Regions from separate parts of the Verrucosispora sp. WMMD1129 genome, predicted to be linked through region 2. Evidence: predicted binding sites of a transcription regulator. Region 2 holds the regulator's gene; each other region holds the start of a gene.

Region 1 (7,290 bases), 880 kb from region 2:
AACCGCGACGTGCCGTTCTGGGTCGCGGCCGCGACCGGTGTCGGCCTCGCCGTCGGACTGGTGCTGGCGGTCGGGTACGGCCTGCTGCTGGCCCGCCGATCGGCCCGCACGCCGAGCCGGGTGCTGGCCGCAGCGAGCGCCCTGACGCTACTGGTCACGGTCGGTCTGGTCGGCGCGACCGCCGGACAGCCCGGGCTGCACGGGGAGCGACTCTTCGTACTGCTCCGCGAACAGGCGGACCTGAGCGGTGTGCGCGGCGAGCCAGGGCGGGCGGGCCGGGACGCACGCGCCGAGGAGGTCTACCGGCGGTTGGTCGACACCGCCGACCGGACCCAGGCCGACCTGCGGCGCGATCTGCGGCGGGCTCGACTGCCACACACCCCCTACTATCTCGTCAACGCGATCGAGGTGGCTGGTGGGCCGGCGGTACGGGCCTGGCTGTCCAGCCGATCCGAGGTGGCCCGGGTACTGGTCAGCCAGCAACTGCGTCCGTTGCCGGCGCCCGCCGACAGCGCCACCGGCAGCGCCCCGCCCCCGTCCGGCCCACCGTGGAACATCACCATGATCGGCGCGGATCGGGTCTGGTCCGAACTCGGCGTGACCGGCGACGGCGTGACCGTGGGCAGTTCCGACTCGGGAGTGGACGGGCGGCATCCGACCCTGGCCCAGGGTTTCCGGGGCGGCGACGACTCGTGGTTCGACCCGTGGAACGGCAGTGGGGCACCGACCGACCGCAGCGGACACGGCACCCACACGATGGGCAGCGCCGTCGGGCGGGACGGCATCGGTGTGGCCCCCGGCGCGCGGTGGGTCGGCTGCGTCAACCTCGACCGCAATCTGGGGAACCCGGCCGCCTACCTCGACTGCCTCCAGTTCATGCTGGCGCCTTTCCCGCTCGGCGGCGACCCGTTCCGACAGGGGCGGCCCGCCCGGGCGCCGGAGATCCTGACCAACTCGTGGGGCTGCCCACCGATCGAAGGCTGCGATCCCTCGGCGCTGCGGCCGGCCACCGCAGCGCTGGAGGCCGCCGGGATTCTCGTCGTCGCGGCGGCCGGCAACACCGGCCCGTTCTGCGGCTCCGTGCAGGACCCGCCCGCACCGTACGCGGACGTGCTGACCGTTGGCGCGGTGGACGACCGGCGGCGGGTCACCGCCTTCTCCTCACGTGGCCCGACGATCGCCGGAGTGACGAAACCGGATCTGATGGCACCGGGGGCGGAGGTCCTCTCCGCGATGCCCGGCGGCGGGTACGCCGTGCTCGACGGCACCTCGATGGCCACACCACAGGTGGCTGGTGTGGTCGCGTTGATGTGGTCAGCCAACCCGGAACTCGTCGGCGACCTTGACCGGACGCGGCGGATCCTCCGCGACACGGCCGACCCGATCGAGACCAACGACCCGGCCCGGGCGCGGACCGACGAATGTGGCGGCCCGGCGAACATCGTGGGTGCCGGTCTGGTCGACGCGTACGCGGCCGTGTCGGCGGCCCGTGACTGATCGTCATTCGGGCGGTAGCGGCGTTCGGACCGGACGTGTCTTCTTCCGGACGTAGCGCCCTTGGCCACCGCAAAAGCGCAAATAGCAAATAGATCCCGATAATGCCAATCGCCCATCCCGGTGCTCGGCACGCCCCTACCGTTTCGGTAGAGGAGGCAGCGATGAGCACGGACGACGATCAGGCCCGGCAAGCCCCACCAACCACCGGGGCTGCGGTCCACGGAGTCCCCGGCCAACTGCCGATCGACCGGCTCGACTACGGCGACGCCGAGCAGTTGGCCGAGATGACCGGTGTGGACGAGCCACCCGAGGAGCCGCTCATCCTGGTGGACGAGCCGGTTCAGCACCGACCACCGTACGACCGGGCGCGGAAGCGACGGAACCAGCGGCCACTGCCGACGTAGCGACCAGCCGCCACCGCCGACGCAGGGTCGGCCGGCCACCGCCGACAAAGCGGAAGGGGCGGACCGCTGACGCGGCCCGCCCCTTCCGGCGTTGGAGCTGGACTCAGAAGTCCATGTCCCCGCCGCCCGGGCCAGCCGGTGCGGCCGGGGTCTTCTCCGGCTTGTCCGCCACGACGGCCTCGGTGGTGAGGAACAGCGCGGCGATCGACGAGGCGTTCTGCAGCGCGGAACGGGTCACCTTGGCCGGGTCGATGATGCCCGCGGCCAGCAGGTCGACGTACTCGCCGGTCGCGGCGTTGAGGCCGTGACCCGAGTCGAGGTTGCGGACCCGCTCCACCACGACGCCGCCCTCAAGGCCGGCGTTCACGGCGATCTGCCGCAGCGGGGCGTCCAGCGCGATCTTCACGATCTGCGCGCCGGTCGCCTCGTCGCCGGCCAGGTCGAGCTTGTCGAAGGCGGTCTTGCCGGCCTGGACCAGCGCGACACCACCACCCGGGACGATGCCCTCCTCGACGGCGGCCTTGGCGTTGCGGACCGCGTCCTCGATGCGGTGCTTGCGCTCCTTGAGCTCGACCTCGGTGGCCGCGCCGACCTTGATCACCGCAACGCCGCCGGCCAGCTTGGCCAGCCGCTCCTGCAGCTTCTCCCGGTCGTAGTCGGAGTCGCTCTTGTCGATCTCGGCCCGGATCTGGTTGACCCGACCCTGGATCTGCTCGGCGTCGCCGGCACCGTCGACGATGGTGGTCTCGTCCTTGGTCACCACGACCTTGCGGGCCCGGCCCAGCATGTCGAGGCTGGCGGCGTCCAGCTTGAGGCCGACCTCCTCGCTGATGACCTGGCCACCGGTGAGGATGGCGATGTCGGTCAGCATGGCCTTGCGGCGGTCACCGAAGCCCGGCGCCTTGACGGCGACCGACTTGAAGGTGCCACGGACCTTGTTGACCACCAGCGTGGCCAGGGCCTCGCCCTCCAGGTCCTCGGCGATGATCAGCAGCGGCTTGCCGCCCTGCATGACCTTCTCCAGGATCGGGAGCAGGTCCTTGACCGACGAGATCTTGCTGTTCGCGATCAGGATGTACGGGTCGTCGAAGACGGCCTCCATACGCTCCGGGTCGGTCATGAAGTAGGCCGAGATGTAGCCCTTGTCGAAGCGCATACCCTCGGTGAGCTCCAGCTCCAGCCCGAAGGTGTTGCTCTCCTCGACGGTGATGACGCCTTCCTTGCCGACCTTGTCCATCGCCTCGGCGATGATCTCGCCGACGCTGGCGTCACCAGCGGAGATGGAGGCGGTGGAGGCGATCTGCTCCTTGGTCTCGACGTCCTTGGCGAGCTTCAGCAGCTCCTCCGAGACGTTGGCGACCGCAGCCTCGATGCCCCGCTTCAGGGCCATCGGGTTGGCACCGGCGGCCACGTTGCGCAGGCCCTCGCGAACGAGTGCCTGGGCCAGGACGGTCGCCGTCGTCGTGCCGTCACCGGCTACGTCGTCGGTCTTCTTGGCGACCTCCTTGACCAGCTCGGCGCCGATCTTCTCGTAGGGGTCCTCGAGCTCGATCTCCTTGGCGATGCTCACACCATCGTTGGTGATGGTGGGGGCACCCCACTTCTTCTCGAGCACGACGTTGCGGCCCTTGGGGCCGAGTGTCACCTTCACGGCGTCGGCGAGCTGGTTCATGCCCCGCTCGAGGCCGCGGCGCGCCTCTTCGTCGAACGCGATCATCTTGGCCATACGGCGTTGTCCTCCTGGACACTCACGGGCCACCCGAGTGTGTGCCCCGGATGGGCCGTCTGGTGTACGCACCTTGGGACGTCGCCACCTGGCGACGGCGACGTCTCCTCGGCCGGGCCGGATAGCCCGCGACGACCGGCCACGTGCCCCACCCGTGGTTATGTCACGAGCGCGACCGCAGCCCCACCGTCCCGACCAGCTGGCACTCACGCCATGCGAGTGCCAATGACTTGTTTAGCACTCTGCCCTGCCGAGTGCAAGCACGATGGCCCGGGTCAGCCGAGTTCGGCTGCCAGTTGGGCGGCGTTCACCGGACCCTCGTGTGCCCGCTGCTCGGCATAGGTGACGACCAGCCCGACCAGCTGCGCGAGGTACGCCGGCAGCGTCAGCACCGCGACCACCGCAATCGTCAGCACCGCGCCCACCGCCGTGCCCGGCGAGTCCAACGGAGTGGTGCCGAACGGCAGGATCGCCAGCGACTCCAGCACGCTCGCGGCCAGTGAGAAACCGATCACGGCGGCACCCACAAGCGCCACCCGGCCGAGCAGCAGCCCCAGCCGGTCACGCAGCATTCGATGCGACCTGCTGAGCGGATCGTGCCGCTCGAAGAGGTAGACCGGGCCGGCCAGGGCCAGCGCGAACGCCGCGTACACGCCGGGCAGGAAGCACAGACAGAATCCGAAGGTGATGATCAGGGTGATGAGCAGTGTCCAGCCCCACAGACCGAGCGCCCGACGCGCTCCGTAGCGCAGGGCGGCACCGAGGCCGGCCGACTCGCCGACCGCCTGCCGGGCGATCACCCAGGTGCCGGCGGCCCAGCCGACGGCCTGCACCACACCGAGCAGCAGGCTGCCACCGAGCACCACGACCAGGAGCGTCGCGAGATCGGACCAGAAGTTCGCCGGCAGCGCGGCGGAGTCGCTGGCGAGCTGGGCGTCCCAGCGGGCCGAGGGGTCCACGGCCAACACGAGCACCGACAGCACCGCGGCCGGCAGCGCCTGGGTGAGTACGAGGATCGGCAGCAGGGGTCGCCACCCCCGGCGGGCGGCACCCACACATCGGGCGAACCAGCCGCCCAGCCCGGCCCCGGGCGGGGTCACCAGGGCGTCGGAGGGGTCGAGGCCGTAGCCGCCCGGGGGGTACCAGCCGTAGAACGGCTGGCCGGGATACGGCGTCATGCCGGGGTGGGACGGCTGCATGGGATGAGCCGGCTGCGCACCGTACGCGGGCTGGCCCGGGAGGGGTGGTTGACCGACCCATCCGGCGGGCGGCTGCGGCTCACCCGGAGGCGGAGAGGGCGGACCTGTCGGGGGCGGCTGGTCGGACATGGGACCTCCTCAGCGACGGCTGGCTCGGCCCATGATCTTCCCTTGTGGGGCGCCGGCACCGCTGCCCCCTCCGGCGATGGTCACGCCACCCCGACGACGATCGGTCGGTGGGGGGTGGGTGGTCGGCGCTCAGGCGATGACGCGCACCCGCTCGGCCTGTGGCCCCTTCTGGCCCTGGGCGATCTCGAACTCCACCCGCTGACCGTCGTCCAGCGCCTTGTAGCCGTCCATCTCGATCGCGGAGAAGTGAACGAAGACGTCCTGCCCGCCGTCGACGGCGATGAAGCCGTAGCCCTTCTCGGCGTTGAACCACTTCACGGTGCCTTGTGCCACGGTGTTTTCCTCACTCTGCACGGCGTTCCACTACCTCGGGTCGCCAGCGAACCGGCACCCGGAAACCACCGGTTTCGGCGGTCGGCGACGACCACTGAAACGGGTGACCGAAATCGCACGCTACACGAGGAGTGACGACGGCGCACGACCACAAATCGGGCGTATTACAGTCGTCCGTATCGTCGTACGTCATTGTGATAAGCATTCCGGCATGACAAGCGTCACCGACGGGACGGCCCTGCGCCGGGCCGTCATCCGCCGAGTCGAGCCAGCCGACACAGCTCGCATGCGGGCGCTGCGCCTGGAGATGCTCGCGGACGCGCCGCTGGCCTTCCTGGAGACGATCGCCGAGGCCGCGGCCCGACCACACGCCGAGTACGCCGCCCGGGTCGCCCGGGTCTCCGCCGGCCCCGACACGGCGCAGTTCGTGGCGGATCCGGGCGGCCGGCTCGTCGGGCACGTCGGTGGCATGGCACACCCGGCCGAGCCGGGAGTGACCGTGCTCTACGCCGTCTACATCACTCCGAGCTGGCGGGGCACCGGCCTGCTCGCGGAGCTGGTCGGTGGGGTGGCGGACTGGTCCCGGGCCTGCGGACGGAACGAGCTGATGCTCGAGGTCGTGGTCGGCAACGACCTCGCCTACCGGGCCTACCAGCGGCTGGGTTTCGTCGACACAGGTGTCCGCGTCCCGCACCCCAACATCCCCACCCTGCGCGAACTCCAGATGCGCAGGGCCGCGTAGACCCCGACGGACGATCGCCGACCCGGGGCGGCTCCGGGGAAGACCCCGGAGCCGCATCAGCTCTCAGACGTGCCGGCGGCTCTGCACGACCCGGAACCGGTTCGCCACGTACGCCCCGTCGGTCAATGCCGAGTTCGCCGCCGCGTTCGCTCCGCTGCCGTGGAAGTCGGAGAAGGCCGCTGACTGGTTCACGAAGACGCCGCCGGTGAGGTTGGCTGACAGATGCACCCCGACCTCGATCGCCGCCGCCTCGGTGGCGTCCAGCACCGCGTCGTCGGTGGAGTAGACCGCCGCGGTGAGGGCGCCCTTCTCGCCCACGGTCGAGCGCAGGATCTCCAGGCTGTGCGCCGTGGAGTCGGTGGCGATGGCGAAGGAGATCGGCCCGAACCACTCCCGCGAGTAGGTCTCGGTGTCGCCCGCGTCCAACTTCACGATGGCCGGCGTACGCACCACGGCGTCCGGGAACGAGGGGTGCTCGACGGTACGCGACTCCAGCACCGGCGAACCGACCTTGGTCACCTCATTCAGCCGCTCCAGCACCCCGTCGTTGACGATCGCGCCGGTCAGTTCCACCCCGCGGGCCGGGTCACCGGTGAGCTTGCCGACCGCCGCGGCGATGCCACCGGCCACCTCGTCGAAGCTCTTGTGCCCCTGGTCGGTGTCGATGCCGTCGCGGGGGATGAAGATGTTCTGCGAGGTGGTGCACATCTGCCCGCTGTAGAGCGTCAGCGTGAAGCCCAGGTTGCGGCACATCCCGGCGAAGTCGTCGGTGGAGTCGATCACCACCGTGTTGAGCCCCGCCTTCTCGGTGTACACCGCCGCCTGGCGGGCGTTCGCCTCCAGCCAGTCGCCGTACTCGGTGGAACCGGTGAAGTCGACGATCTTCACCGCCGGGTGCAGGGCCAGCGTCGAGGCGAGCTTCTCGCCGGGGGCCTCGGCGGCCAGCAGCACCAGGTTCGGGTCGAAGCCGGCCTCGGCGAGCACCTCCCGGGCGTACCGCACGGTGATGGCCAGCGGCAGCACGGCGCGCGGGTGCGGCTTGACCACGACCGGGTTGCCGGTGACCAGCGAGGCGAACAGTCCCGGGTACGAGTTCCAGGTCGGGAAGGTGTTGCAGCCGATGACGAGGGCCACGCCCCGGGGCACCACGTGGAAGGTCTTGGACATCCGCAGCGGGTCGCCCTTGCCGGCGGCCTTCTCCCAGCCGGCGGTGCCCGGGTGCCGGGTCATCTCCGCGTACGCGTAGGCCAGCGCCTCCAG
Region 2 (7,290 bases):
GCGGTGACCAGGCCGATCTCGGCGGCCCGCCGGCCGTCGAAGGTGTCGCCGGTCAGGTACAGCTCGGCTGCCGCCCGGGTGGTCAGGCGGGGCAGCACCGTCGCGGAGATCACCGCGGGGATCACCCCGATCCGCACCTCGGTGAAGGCGAACGTGGCCTCGGCCGCGCAGACCGCCAGGTCGGCTGCCGCGATCAGGCCCAGTCCGCCGGCCCGGGCCGGGCCGGCGACTCTCGCCAGCACCGGCTTCGGGCACTCCCAGACCGCCGCGAGCACGTCACCCAGCATCCCGGCGGGCACCGTGCCGCTGGCGTACGCCGCCGCGGTCTCCTTCAGGTCGGCGCCGGAGCAGAAGACCGGCCCGGTGTGGTCGAGCACGATCACCCGGACCGCGTCGTCGGCGACCGCGGCGGCCAGCCCGGCCAGCAGTTCGGTCATCAGCGGCGTGGAGAGCGCGTTGCGGTTGTGCGGACTGTCCAGGGTGAGCGTGGTCACCCCGTGGGCCGTGGCGACCCGCACGAACACGTCGGGAGAGGTCATGCCAGGGCACACTAGTGGCCATGCCCGGCGTCCTTCCAGCAGGCGAGCCCGTCCCCGCCGACGGGTCGCTGCCCGCGTCCGCCCGTGCGTCCGTAGCCGTCCGGGGTTTCGGGGTCTACGTGCATGTGCCCTTCTGCGCGAGCCGCTGCGGCTACTGCGACTTCAACACGTACACCGCCGACGAGTTGGGCGGCGGCGCGCGCCGGGAGGGCTACGCCGACGCAGTGCTGGCGGAACTGGCGCTCGCCGCCCGGGTGCTGGACGACACCCCACCGGCCCGGGTGGAGACGGTCTTCGTCGGTGGCGGCACCCCCACCCTGCTGCCCGCCGACGACCTGGCCCGCATCCTCGACGCGATCGACCGGACCTGGGGGCTGGCCACCGACGCGGAGGTGACCACCGAGGCCAACCCCGAGTCGGTGACGCCCGCCTCGCTGAAGGAGTTGCGCGCGGCCGGGTACACCCGGATCTCGCTGGGCATGCAGTCGGCCGCGCCCGGGGTGCTCGCCGTGCTCGACCGCCGGCACCACGCCGGCCGGGCCACCGCCGCCGCGCTGGAGGCCCGTGACGCCGGCTTCGACCACGTCAATCTCGACCTGATCTACGGAACGCCGGGGGAGCGGGCCGAGGACTTCGCCGCCTCGCTGGACCAGGTGGTCGCCGCAGGCGTGGACCATGTCAGCGCGTACGCCCTGATCGTCGAGGACGGCACCCGGCTGGCCGCCCGGATGCGCCGTGGCGAGCTGCCGTACCCGGACGAGGACGTCGCCGCGGACCGCTACCTGGCCGCCGAGTCCACCCTCGGCGCGGCCGGTTTCTCCTGGTACGAGGTCTCCAACTGGGCCCGTACGCCAGCCGCGCGCTGCCGGCACAACCTGCTCTACTGGACCGGCGGGAACTGGTGGGGCCTCGGGCCGGGGGCGCACAGCCACGTCGGCGGGGTGCGCTGGTGGAACGTCAAGCATCCCGCCGCGTACGCGCAACGCCTCGCCGCCGGGGCGTCACCCGGGCAGGCCCGGGAGGTGCTCACCGGCGACGAGGCGCACATGGAAGACGTCATGCTCCGGTTGCGGCTGGCCTCCGGCCTGCCGCTGGACGTGCTGACCGACGCCGGGCGGGCGGGTGCGGCGCGGGCGTTGGCCGAGGGCCTGCTCGCCGAGCCCGCCCACGCCGCCGGCCGCGCCGTGCTCACCCTGCGCGGCCGGTTGCTCGCCGACGCCGTGGTCCGCGACCTGCTGCCCTGACCCCCGTCATCCGGCCGGCCCGCGCGGTCAGCGCTTCACGAACGAGTAGCTCATCGGGTACTGGTAGAGCACCCCGTCGTTGGCCTTGACCCCGCCGATGATGCCGAAGATCACCGGCACGATCCCGGCGATGATCGGCGCGAAGAACAGGATGCCACAGGTGATCATGGTGAGCACCCAGCTCAGCACACCGACGATGGCCCAGGTGAGCTGAAAGTTCAACGCGGCCACCGAGTGGGCCCGGGCGATCGGGGACTGCTGCCCGCGGGTCATCATCGCGATCAGCGGCGCCACCCAGCCGAAGAGCCCGCCACCGACGACCACGCCGAGCGGGCCGCCGAAGTGGGCGATCAGGGACCAGGTCTTGTCCTCGTTGTTGGCGTAGCCACCGCCGGGAGCGCCGTAACCGCCGGTCGGGTAGCCGACACCGGGGGCTCCGGGTGGGGGAGGGTAACCGCCGGGCGGCGGGTAGCCCCCGGGCGGCGGGTAGCCGGCCGGCGGCGGTTGGTCGCCGGTGGGAGGTGGATAGCCGCCGGGCGGGGGATAACCGCCGGGCGGGGGATAGCCGCCCTGGCCTGGCGAACCGGACAGTGGTGTCGTGGGTTCGTCGCCGGAGTCCGGGGGACGAGGTGGTTCAGTCATGGAGGTCACGGTAGGTGCCAGCGGCAACGGCGCACCAGAGCGACACCGGCGAGTGTCAACCCGCCGATCGGTTCGATGACGAGCGGGCCGACTTGATCATCGCGTCGAGGGGGACGCCGACGTAGACTGGCACTCGCTACAGTCGAGTGCCAGAGTGTTCCTCTGGTGGCCGTGACGCTGCGGGCTGACCTGCGACAGGAGGTGGCAAGGATGGGTCTGGACGACCGGAAGCTCGCCGTGCTCCGGGCGATCGTCGAGGACTACGTCGCCACCCAGGAGCCGGTCGGCAGCAAGTCGCTGGTCGAGCGGCACCAACTTGGTGTCTCGCCGGCCACCGTCCGGAACGACATGGCCGTGCTGGAGGAAGAGGGCTACATCCGTCAGCCGCACACCAGCGCGGGGCGGGTGCCCACCGACCGTGGCTACCGACTCTTCGTGGATCGGTTGAGCCGGGTCAAGCCGCTAAGCCCGGCCGAGCGCCGAGCGATCGAGCGCTTCCTGGCCGGCGCCGTCGATCTCGACGATGTGGTGCACCGCACGGTGCGGCTGCTGGCACAGCTGACCCGGCAGGTCGCCGTCGTGCAGTACCCGAGCCTGGCCCGGTCCCGGGTGCGTCACCTGGAACTGGTGCCGATCTCCACCACCCGGCTGATGCTGGTGATGATCGCCGACACCGGTCGGGTCGAGCAACGGCTGGTCGAGCTGCCCGCACCGGTCCTCGCCGACGACGTACTGGACCTGCGCCGGCTGGTCAACGAGAAGCTCGTAGGTGTCCGCCTGTCGGAGACCCCGCCGCTGGTGCAGGCCCTCATCGACGACTCCGTGCCGCACCTGCGCCCGGCGATGACCACCCTGTCCACGGTGCTGTTGGAGACGCTCGTCGAACGGCACGAGGAGCGGCTCGCCCTGGCCGGCACCGCCAACCTCGCCCGGGGCGGTCTGCTCGACTTCCAGGGCTCGTTGCGTCCGATCCTCGAAGCTCTTGAGGAGGAGGTCGTGCTGCTCAAGCTCATCGGCGAGGTGGAACCGAGCACCCTGCGGGTGCGCATCGGCGACGAGAACGAGATCGACAACCTACGGGCGGCCTCCGTGGTCAGCACCGGGTACGGCCCGGGCGCGACCATCGTCGGGGGGATGGGCGTGCTGGGACCGACCCGGATGGACTACCCCGGAACCATCGCCACGGTGAGGGCCGTGGCACGCTACGTGGGCGAGCTGCTGGCCCAGAACTGACAAGTCAGGGCCGACGGCAGGCTGCCGCCGCCGAACGGCGTAACTCGAGACGAACACGAGGACACGGAACGCAGTGGCCAGGGACTACTACGGCATTCTCGGCGTGAGCAAGGGTGCCTCCGATGACGAGATCAAGCGCGCCTACCGCAAGCTGGCGCGCCAATTCCATCCGGACGTGAATCCGGATCCGGAGGCACAGGAGAAGTTCAAGGACATCAACGCCGCGTACGAGGTCCTCTCGGACGATCGGAAACGGCAGATCGTCGACCTGGGCGGTGACCCGCTGGCACCCGGTGGAGGCGGGCCCGGCGGTCCGGGTGGCCCCGGCGGGGCCGGCCCCTTCGTCGGCTTCCAGGACATCATGGACGCGTTCTTCGGGGGCGCCACGGGCGCCGGGCGGGGCCCGCGTCCGCGTACCCGCCCCGGCGCCGACGCGATCCTGCGACTGGAGCTGGACCTCCAGGAGACCGCCTTCGGCGTCGAGGCGCCGATCACCGTCGACACCGCAGTACTCTGCACCACCTGCTCCGGTGCCGGCACCGCCGCCGGCACCCACCTGGCCACCTGCGAGGCGTGCGGTGGCCGGGGCGAGGTGCAGTCGGTGCAGCGCACCTTCCTCGGGCAGGTGGTCTCCGCTCGCCCGTGCACGGTCTGCCAGGGCTACGGCACCACCATCCCGAGCCCCTGCCCGACCTGCGCCGGCGACGGCCGGGTACGCACCCGCCGATCGCTGACCGTCAAGATCCCCGCCGGGGTGGAGGACGGCATGCGGATCCGCCTCGCCCAGCAGGGCGAGGTCGGCCCGGGCGGCGGCACCGCCGGGGACCTCTACGTGGAGATCCACGAACGGCCACACGACGTCTTCTCCCGCAAGGGCGACGACCTGCACTGCCGGGTCACCGTGCCGATGACCGCCGCCGCACTCGGCACCCGGCTGACCATCAAGACGCTCGACAGCGAGGAACCGGTCGACGTCAAGCCGGGTACCCAGCCGGGCAGCACCCTGCGGCTGCGGGCCCGAGGCGTACCGCACCTGCGCGGCGCCGGCCGGGGTGACCTCTACGTCCACCTCGACGTGCGCACCCCGACCAAGCTCGACGCCGACCAGGAACGGATGCTGCGCGACTTCGCCAAGACCCGCGGCGAAGAGGTCGCCGAGCTGACCAAGCAGGGTGGCTTCTTCTCCCGCATGCGCGACGCCTTCAACGGCCACGCCTGACGTGTCCGCCCCGCTGTTCCTCGTCGAGTCGCTGCCGACCGCCGCCTCGATGGTGCTGGACGGGCCCGAGGGCCACCACGCCGCCACCGTGCAACGGCTGCGCGTCGGCGAGCAGGTGCTGCTCGCCGACGGGCGGGGCGGCACGGCCACCGCCATGGTCACCGCCGTCGGCCGGGGCACCCTCGATCTCGACGTGACCGACCGGGGGTACGTCGACGCGGCGAACCCGCGGCTGGTGGTGGTCCAGGGCATCGCCAAGGGCGACCGGGGCGAGCTGGCCGTGCAGGCGATGACCGAGGCGGGCGTGGACGAGCTGGTCCCCTGGGCGGCGGGGCGCTCGGTGGTGCAGTGGCGCGGCGACCGGGGCGTACGGGCCCGCAGCCGGTGGGTCGCTACCGCCCGGGAAGCGACGAAGCAGGCCCGGCGGGCGTGGCTGCCGGTGGTGGCGGGAGCGCCGGACGAGAGCACCGCATCGGTGACGCGCCGGATCGCCGGGGCGGCGGCCGGGTACGTGCTGCACGAGGAGGCGACCGACCGGCTGACCACAGTCGAGCTGCCCGAACACGGCGAAATCGTGTTGGTGGTGGGGCCGGAGGGCGGCATCACCCCGGACGAGCTGTCGGCCTTCCAGGAAGCCGGCGCCCGACCGGTACGGCTCGGCAGCTCGGTGCTGCGCACCTCCACCGCGGGCGTGGCCGCCCTGGCGGTCCTCGCCACCCGCCTGCTGCGCTGGTGAGCGTCGCGCGGACGTCGCCGCGGAACCCTTCCTTACACTGCCCGGATGGGAAGCGACTGTCTGTTCTGCCGCATCGTCGCCGGAGAGATTCCGGCCACCGTGGTCCGCGAGACGCCCACCACGCTCGCCTTCCGCGACATCGACCCGAAGGCACCGGTACACGTGCTGGTCGTACCGAAGGAGCACTACGCCGACGTGGCCACGCTCGGCCAGGGTGACCCGGCGCTGGCCGGCGAGATGCTGGCCACCGCCGCCGCGGTGGCCGAGGACGAGGGCCTGCTCGGCGACGGGTTCCGGCTGATGTTCAACACCGGGGCGTACGGCGGCCAGGAGGTCTTCCACGTGCACGCCCACGTGCTCGGCGGCGCCCCGCTCGGCCCGATGCTGGCCCGGAGTCTCGGATGACCTCCGCCGCCGGCCGCACCTCCGCCGCCGGTCGCCTGGACCGGCTGGTGCGCCAGGTCCAGGCGCAGGCCCGGGTGCCGGCGGTCTCGGCGGCGGTGCACCGCGCCGACCGGCCGCTGTGGACGTGCACCGCTGGCGGCACCGGAAACGACACGGCCCTGGACGAGCAGACCCGGTTCCGGATCGGCTCGGTGACCAAGACGTTCACCGCCGTGCTGGTCATGCAGTGCCGCGACGACGGGCTGCTCGACCTCGACGACCCGCTGCGGCGGCACCTCGACCTGCCGGCGCACGGTGAGCTGACCGTGCGCCGGCTGCTGTCGCACACCGCCGGCCTGCAACGCGAACCGTACGGCGACGTCTGGGACACCCTGCGCGCACCGGACACCGACCAGCTGATCACCGAGCTGGACCGGGCCGAGCGGGTGCTGCCGACCGGCCGCCGCTACCACTACTCGAATCTCGGCATGGCGCTGCTCGGCCACCTGGTCGGGCAGGTACGCGGCGGCACCTGGGCGGAGGTGCTGACCGAGCGGGTGCTGACCCCGCTCGGGCTGACCGCCACCACAACCACCCCGGGCCCGCGCGCCGCGACCGGGTTCCTGGTCGACGCGTACTCCGACGAGGCGCATCCGGAGCCGCCCACCGACTTCGGCGCGGTGAGCCCCGCCGCGCAGCTGTGGAGCACGGCGACCGACATGGCCCGGTGGGCCGCCTTCCTGGCCGACCCGGCGGCGTTGGACGCGGCGGGTCGGGTGCTCGCCCCGGCCACCCTGAACGAGATGCGCTGGCCGGTGACGGTCACCGACGAGGCGGTCTGGGCCGGCGGCTTCGGTCTCGGTCTGATCCTGGTACCCCAGGGGGAGCGGGTGGTGCACGTCGGGCACGACGGGGCGATGCCGGGCTTCCTCGCCGGGGCGTACGGCCGCCGGGGCGGCGAGGGCACTCCGGGGGCGTTCGGCGCCGCCGTGCTGGGCTCCTCCGGCACCGCCGTCGAGCTGCTGGAGTTGCCGCACCGACTGCTCGCCGCCGCGGTCGAGCACGATCCGGCCGACATCGACCCGTGGCGTCCCGGTGAGCCGGCGCCGCCGGACGTGCGCGGACTGCTCGGCCGCTGGTGGGGCGAGGGCTTCGAGTACGTCTTCTCGTGGCACGAGGGGGCCCTGCGGGCCCGTGGCGCAGTTGACCCGCCGGGGAAGCCACCGGCGGTCTTCGCCCCGGTGCCGGACCAGCCGGACGTGTTCCGTACCGTCTCCGGCCGGGAGAACGGCG
Region 3 (7,290 bases), 540 kb from region 2:
TCGCCGCCGCCGCCTCGGACTCCTCGGCGCCGAGCAGCAGGACAGCGGCCTGCGGAGCGCGGGCCAGCACCCGGCGGACGAAGCCGACGCTGTCGGGGCGGGTGAGCGCGGTGTCGGCGAGCACCACATCGGCCGGACGTTCGGCCAACCGCAACATCACCTCGGGGTCGGAGACCGCCGTCCGGACGGCACCCGACAATCCCAACCGCGCTGCCGCGGAGGTCAGGTGCTGCGCCGCGAGCGGCGTTCGAACGCACACGAGAACGGTACGCACAGGCATCTCCTCTCCGCTGACGAGCAGACCATGACCAGCCCCGGTCGGGAGGAGGTTCCGGGCAATCCTCCCAACTTTTCCGACAGATAGGGCATATGCCGCAATCTGCCAGATGTTTTGGATCAAAGACGTGTGAGGCGAGAGACGCCCGGGTAGGGAGTGGCCAGGCCGGGAACGGTGCGCCTGCGCGGCCCGCCGCCCGGACAACCGGCCACAAGCTGTCTCGCGGTGCCGCGCGAGAGGAGGGGTGCTGATGTCGAACGTACGTAGACTGCCCGGACCCATCATCGACCTCTGGGACTGGCAGCGGCTCGGCGCCTGCCGGGGCCGCGACAGCGCCCAGTTCTTCCATCCCGACGGTGAGCGCGGCTCGTCCCGACTCCGCCGGGAATCCTCCGCCAAGGCCGTCTGCCGGGCCTGCCCGGTCCGCGCCGAGTGCGCCGCGCACGCCCTGGCGGTACGCGAGCCGTACGGCGTCTGGGGCGGCTTCAGCGAGTCCGAGCGGCTGCGACTGCTCGCGGTCGGCTGGGAGGATCTCGCCGACCGCCGCCAGACCCGCGTCGACATCAACCGCCTGGAGGCCCGGCTGGGCAGCTCGCACCGGTCGACGGTGCCCATCCAGCGCAACGTCGCCTGACCAGACCGCACCACCGACGCCGCGTCCCGACCAGAGGGACGCGGCGTCGCGCTGTCCGCACACTCCCGCCACTCCCGCCACTCCCGGCCGGTACCGGAGCGCCGGTACCTCGGGGTCAGGTGACGGTGAGGGTGACGGAATGCCAGCCGGTCGCGCCGTCGGGGGCGACGTCCTGCCGTTGGGCGGTCTGCGTCTCGCCGGTGCTGTCCGTCGCCCGCACCTGGAGGGTGTGCTCGCCCGGGGTCGCCGGCCACTGCCACGACCACTGCACCCAGGTGTCCACCGAGACGGTCGGCGCCAGTTGGGCCTCCTGCCAGGGCCCTTCGTCGACGCGTACCTCGACGCGCTCGATGCCCCGGTGCTGTGCCCAGGCGACGCCGGCGACAGTCACCGGGCCGGCGGCCGGGCGGTTGCGCGGGCGGGGTGTGTCGATCCGCGACTGCGTCTTGATCGGCCCCTGCGCCGACCACCCCCGGGGCACCCAGTACGCGTCGAAGTCCGCGAAACTGGTCAGCTCCAGCTCGGTGATCCACTTGCAGGCCGACACGTAGCCGTACAGGCCCGGCACCACCATCCGGACCGGGAAGCCGTGCTGCACCGGCAGCGGCTCGCCGTTCATGCCGACCGCGAGCAGGGCGTCCCGCCCGTCGCGCAACGCGGCCGTCGGGGTGCCACAGGTCCAACCGTCCACCGAACGCCCGACCACCTGGTCGGCGCCGTCCAGCGGCCCCACCTCGTCGAGCAGTTCCCGGATCGGCACGCCGAGCCAGCGCGCGTTGCCGATCAGGTCGCCGCCGACCTCGTTCGAGACGCAGGCCAGCGTGACGTACCGCTCCACCATGGGCCGGGCGAGCAGATCGGCGTAGCTCAGCGTGACCGGGTTGCGGACCCGGCCGTGAATGCGCAACTGCCAGGTCGCGGGATCGACCTGCGGCACCACGAGCGCGGTGTCGATCCGGTAGAAGCTACGGTTCGACGTGACGTAACTGGCCAGCCCGGGCTGGGCCAGGTCAGCGCCGGCCGGCACCGGCGGTGCGGCGGAAACCGGGGCCGGCAGCGTGATCGCCTCGCGGGCGGCCGACACGCCCTGACGGCCGGCCAGCCACCGGCCCGCCACTCCCCCGACGGCAGCCACCCCGAGCACGGTCCCGACGCCGGTGAGGAACCGCCGCCGCGAGTCCGGGTCGACCCGCCGCCCCGGACCTGCGGGGTCCGATGGGCCGCCGGAGGCCGGCGGGCTTCCCGGGACCGACGGACTGCCGGACGGCGTCGGTGGGGCCCACGGCCAGGGGTCGAGTTCCAGCGGGCCGGCGACGAACGCCCAGAGCGCCACCCCGCCGACCACCGCTCCGAGCAGCGACGGCAGCACGTCGGCGGCGTCCGCGCCGGCCCGGGTCAGGGCCGCCGCCGCGCCGATCCCACCGAAGACGACGATGCCGGCCAGGCCCACCGTCAGCCGCCGGGCGGCCAGCATGCCGATCAGGGCGGCGAAGCCGCCGAGCAGCAGCGCCGTGCCGACCAGCAGGGCGATCTTGTCGTACGTGCCGAAGACCTCGATGCCGAACCGCTTGACCGGCTCGGGGGCGGTGTCCACGACGAGACCGCCGACCGCGACGAGCGGCGACGATCGGGGGCCGGTCAGGGCGGCAACCACTTCGGCGGTGCCGATGGCCGCCGCAGCGGCGGCGATGCCGGCCAGGGCCGCGAACCGGGGTGTCGTGCTGCTCACCCGCCCAGTGTTTCCCACCGCCCGACGGTCCGGTAGTCGACGACGGCGTTCCGTAACCTCTCGTCACCGGTAGGCCGGTCCCGCTCATGCGCGTGGGGCGCACCGTCTCGTCGACGGTGCGCCCCACGTTCGGCGTACGGCAGGCTCAGAAGCCCGGGCCGTGCTGGTGGCTGTGACCGTGGCCGTGCGAGTGGCCGTGGCCACCCGCGGCGGGCTCCGGCTCAGCCGGCTTCTCCACCACGAGGCTCTCGGTGGTGAGCAGCAGACCGGCGATCGACGCGGCGTTGGTGACCGCGTTGCGGGTCACCTTGACCGGGTCGATGATGCCGGCCTTGGTCAGGTCGACGTACTCGCCGACGGCGGCGTCGAGGCCGTGGCCCCAGTCGCTGCCGGAGACCTTCTGCACGACGACGTAGCCGTCGTGGCCGGCGTTCTGGGCGATCCAGCGCAGCGGCTCGACAAGCGCCTTACGCACGATCGACACGCCGACCTTCTCGTCGCCGGTGAAGCCGAGGTCGTCGTCGAGCACCGACAGGATCTGCGCCAGGGCGGCACCGCCGCCGGGCACCGTACCCTCCTCGACCGCGGCCTTGGTCGCGGCGATGGCGTCCTCGATGCGGTGCTTGCGCTCCTTCATCTCGACCTCGGTGGCCGCGCCGACCTTGACCACCGCGACACCGCCGGAGAGCTTGGCCAGCCGCTCGGCGAGCTTCTCCCGGTCCCACTCGGAGTCCGAGGCCTCGATCTCCTTGCGGATCTGCGCGACCCGGTCGGTCACCTCGCTGGCCTGGCCGCCACCCTCGACGATCGTGGTGTTCTCCTTGTCGACCACGATGCGCCGGGCGCTGCCCAGCACCTCCAGGCCGACCTGGTCGAGCTTGTAGCCCAGTTCCGGAGCGACCAGCTCGGCGCCGGTGAGGATCGCCATGTCCTGGAGCATCGCCTTGCGGCGGTCGCCGAAACCGGGCGCCTTGACCGCGCAGACCTTGATGGTCTTGCGGATGGCGTTGACCACCAGGGTGGACAGCGCCTGACCCTCGACGTCCTCGGCGATGATGAGCAGCGGCTTGTTGTTCTGGAGAACCTTCTCCAGCAGCGGCAGCAGCTCCTCGATCGCGGAGATCTTCTGCGTGGTGATCAGGATGTACGCGTCCTCCAGGACGGACTCCTGCGACTCCGCGTCGGTGACGAAGTTCGGCGAGATGAAGCCCTTGTCGAACTGGAGGCCCTCGGTGACGTCCAGCTCGGTGTGCAGGGCGGAGCCTTCCTCGACGGTGATCACACCGTCGCGGCCGACCTTCTCCATCGCCTCGGCGATCAGCTCGCCGATGGTGGCGTCCTGCGCCGAGATCGTCGCGACGTGCGCGACCGACTTCTTGTCGGAGACCTCGACGGCCTTGCCGAGCAGCGCCTCGGAGACCTTGGTGGCGGCGGCGTCGATGCCCCGCTTGAGGCCGGCCGGGTTGGCGCCCGCGGTGACGTTGCGCAGGCCCTCGCGGACCATGGCCTGGGCGAGCACGGTCGCGGTGGTGGTCCCGTCGCCGGCGACGTCGTTGGTCTTGGTCGCCACCTCCTTGACCAGCTGCGCGCCGAGGTTCTCGTACGGGTTGGTGAGCTCGATCTCCTTGGCGATGGTCACGCCATCGTTGGTGATCGTCGGCGCACCGAATTTCTTGTCGAGGACGACGTTGCGCCCGCGCGGCCCGAGGGTGACCTTGACCGCGTCAGCGAGCGCGTTGACACCGTGCTCCAGCAGGTGCCGGGCGTCGTCCGAGAAGCTCAGGATCTTCGCCATGAATGTCCCTTCGAAGCGACGTCGCCCCGGCCCGGCGAGCCGGACCGGGGCAACGACACTGATCGGTCTGTCTTACTTACTTCTCGATGACCGCGAGGACGTCGCGGGCGGAGAGCACCAGGTACTCCTCGCCGGCGTACTTGACCTCGGTGCCGCCGTACTTCGAGTAGAGAACGGTGTCGCCGACGGAGACGTCGATCGGCACGCGGTTGCCCTTGTCGTCGATCCGGCCCGGGCCGACAGCGAGGACGGTGCCCTCCTGCGGCTTCTCCTTGGCGGTGTCGGGGATCACGATGCCCGAGGCGGTGGTGGTCTCGGCCTCGTTCGCCTGGACCACGATGCGGTCCTCGAGCGGCTTGATCGCAACCTTGGTCGCGGTAGTCACGGGCATACCCTCCTGGGGTACTTGGTTTCGTTGCCGATCGGCATGCCGACCGGCGTCAATCTGCCACATGCCACCGGGCGGGGCCGTCGTCGCGGGTGCCGGTCCGCCTGGCGTTCAACCCCCGGACACCAGGGCCCGAAGGTTGGCACCCTCAGGGTGAGAGTGCTAATCGCAGGTTATTCCTCGGCTAGCACTCCGTCAAGGAGAGTGCCAATCCACCACCCTCGTGTCGCCGCCCCTCCGCCACTTTTTACCCACTCTTCCGGCGTCGTTCGCCAGCGTTTACCGCAACACGCCGACAGTCTCTTCCTCGCCCGGCGACCGCCCCTTACTCTCCGGCGCGACCACGTCACGGAGGGCAGGCACATGGCGGACGTACCAACCCTGGGGTTCCTGCGCGACCAGTTGCGCCGGGCGCGCAAGGTGCGCGGGCTCAGCCAGGAGGAGCTGAGCAAGATGATCAACTACTCCACGTCGGCAGTGAGCGCGATGGAGATCGGCCCGAACCAGCTCAGCGCCGACTACCTGGCCCGGTTCGACAAGGTGCTGGAGACCGGTGGCCTCTTCGTCGGGATGCTGGAGCTGATCCGGCTGCACGCCGAGCCGGACTGGTTCCGGCCGTGGGGCGAGATCGAGCGGGAGGCGGTCGCGCTGCGCTGGTACGACCCGGCGGTGGTGCCGGGCCTGCTCCAGACCGAGGCGTACGCACGGGCGATGCTCCGGGCCGGTCCACCGCTGACCGACGAGCAGATCGAGAAGCGGGTGCTGGCCCGGATGACCCGGCAGGAGGTGCTCGCCCGCGAGGAGCCACCGCAGCTCGTCGCGGTGCTCGACGAGCAGGTGCTGCGCCGGCAGGTCGGCGAGCGCGCGACCATGCGCGAGCAGTTGGAACACCTGCTGGCCGTCAGTGACCGCCCGCATGTCCAGGTGCGGATCATCCCGGCCGAGACCCCGTGGTACGTCGGACTCAACGGCCCCTTCGTGCTGGCCCGGCTGGCCGACGGCACCGAGGTGGCGCACCTGGACAACCAGCTCCGGGGGCACACAGTGGACGGCCCGAACGACCTTGCCGCCCTGGGGCGGCGTTGGGAGACTGTGGCCGGTGAGGCGCTGCCACACCGGCAGTCCGCCCGCCTGATCGAGGAAGTGGCGAAGTCATGGACCTGACCCGTGCCGCCTGGCGCAAGTCCTCCCGCAGCAACAGCAACGGCGGCGCCTGCGTCGAGGTCGCCGACAACCTGCCCGGCGTGGTCGCCGTACGCGACAGCAAAGACCCGGCCGGCCCGGCGCTCGCCTTCACCCCCGCTGCCTGGCGCGCCTTCATCGCCCCCCACGCCCCCACCCGCTGACCAACCCCGACCCGGCGCTCCCCCTTTTGCGCCGACCCGGTCCGCCCCACCCCGGCTGGGCTCGCCATGCGGTCGCGCGCCCTCCCGCGCGCTGGGGACGCGCGAGTTGCGGCATGACGCGCCCTCCCGCCGAGCTGACAGCCCAGGATGCCGCAACCCGCGCCCTCCAGCCCACCGGAGGGCCCGATATGCCGCAAGTCGCGGCCGGCATTCCGGCGCGAGAGGCCGGCCTGGGCCTCGGGCAGGGCAGGCGGGGGCGGGGCGGAAGAATAGGCGGGTGGATCTGGAGCAGTTCGCCGCGTTGCGTACGCCCGAGGGGTCGGCCGCGCTCGACGCGGCGGCCGGGGTGGCCGGGGTGGCCGGCGGTGATCCGCTGGCCGCGGCGGTGGCGCTGCGCTCGGCCGGGGTGCCCGGCGGGCTCGCGGCGGCGGCGCTGACCCAGGCCGAGCTGCGCCGCCGGGCGGTCGGCAAGTTCGGGCCGGCGGCGGCCGGCATGTTCTTCACCCGGTCGGGGCTGGAACAGGCCACCCGCCGGGTCGTCGCCGACCGGCGGGCGCGGCGGCTGCGGGCCGCCGGGGTGCGCACGCTTGCCGACCTGGGCTGCGGACTGGGCGCCGACGCGCTCGCCGCCGCCCGCACCGGCATCCGGGTGTACGCGGTGGAAGCCGACCCGCTCACCGCTGCGCTGGCCGAGGCGAACGTCCAGGCCGCCGGGCTGGCCGACCTGGTCACCGTCGAGTGTGGCGACGCGACGGCGTTCGACGTGACAGGGGTAGAGGCGGTCTTCTGCGACCCGGCCCGACGCCGGGCCGGCACCGGCCGCCGGATCTTCGACCCGAACTCGTACTCACCGCCGTGGGACTTCGTGACCGGCCTGGCCGAACGGGTGCCGCGCACGGTGGTGAAGGTCGCGCCGGGGATCGACCATGCGCTGATCCCGCCCGGCGCGGAGGCGGAGTGGGTGAGCGTCGACGGCGACCTGGTCGAAGCGGCCCTCTGGTGCGGCGATTTGGCCGAGGTCTCCCGCCGCGCGACCGTGCTGACCGGCAAGTCGGTGCACCGGCTCGCGGGGTCGGGCACCCGCGAGGCGCCGGTCGGGGCGGTGCGGCGTTTCGTGTACG

The links. Region 2 encodes HrcA, which represses chaperone genes, less so after heat shock. Its sites were predicted from a motif close to GGTTNGCACNCTCNNNNNGAGNGTGCNAACC; they were not measured.
Region 1: the regulator HrcA is predicted to act here: its motif matches at 3,825-3,855, upstream of groL (chaperonin GroEL).
Region 3: the regulator HrcA is predicted to act here: its motif matches at 4,961-4,991, upstream of groES (co-chaperone GroES).

The regions. Positions count from the first base shown of each region.
Region 1 covers NZ_CP120741.1:3,953,440-3,960,729, reverse strand. Annotated here, with positions in the region: gene O7624_RS18380 (S8 family serine peptidase) at 1-1,497, shown strand, start outside; gene O7624_RS18375 (hypothetical protein) at 1,659-1,901, shown strand; gene groL (chaperonin GroEL) at 2,005-3,627, opposite strand; gene O7624_RS18365 (hypothetical protein) at 3,903-4,826, opposite strand; gene O7624_RS18360 (cold-shock protein) at 5,085-5,288, opposite strand; gene O7624_RS18355 (GNAT family N-acetyltransferase) at 5,500-6,030, shown strand; gene paaN (phenylacetic acid degradation protein PaaN) at 6,094-7,290, opposite strand, start outside.
Region 2 covers NZ_CP120741.1:4,831,773-4,839,062, forward strand. Annotated here, with positions in the region: gene O7624_RS22515 (enoyl-CoA hydratase-related protein) at 1-539, opposite strand, end outside; gene hemW (radical SAM family heme chaperone HemW) at 560-1,783, shown strand; gene O7624_RS22525 (DUF4870 domain-containing protein) at 1,811-2,425, opposite strand; gene hrcA (heat-inducible transcriptional repressor HrcA) at 2,636-3,658, shown strand; gene dnaJ (molecular chaperone DnaJ) at 3,732-4,877, shown strand; gene O7624_RS22540 (16S rRNA (uracil(1498)-N(3))-methyltransferase) at 4,879-5,613, shown strand; gene O7624_RS22545 (histidine triad nucleotide-binding protein) at 5,659-6,018, shown strand; gene O7624_RS22550 (serine hydrolase domain-containing protein) at 6,015-7,290, shown strand, end outside.
Region 3 covers NZ_CP120741.1:4,289,254-4,296,543, reverse strand. Annotated here, with positions in the region: gene O7624_RS20070 (response regulator transcription factor) at 1-274, opposite strand, end outside; gene O7624_RS20065 (WhiB family transcriptional regulator) at 528-911, shown strand; gene O7624_RS20060 (molybdopterin-dependent oxidoreductase) at 1,027-2,640, opposite strand; gene groL (chaperonin GroEL) at 2,786-4,435, opposite strand; gene groES (co-chaperone GroES) at 4,512-4,826, opposite strand; gene O7624_RS20045 (helix-turn-helix transcriptional regulator) at 5,187-5,987, shown strand; gene O7624_RS20040 (DUF397 domain-containing protein) at 5,978-6,169, shown strand; gene O7624_RS20035 (class I SAM-dependent methyltransferase) at 6,447-7,290, shown strand, end outside.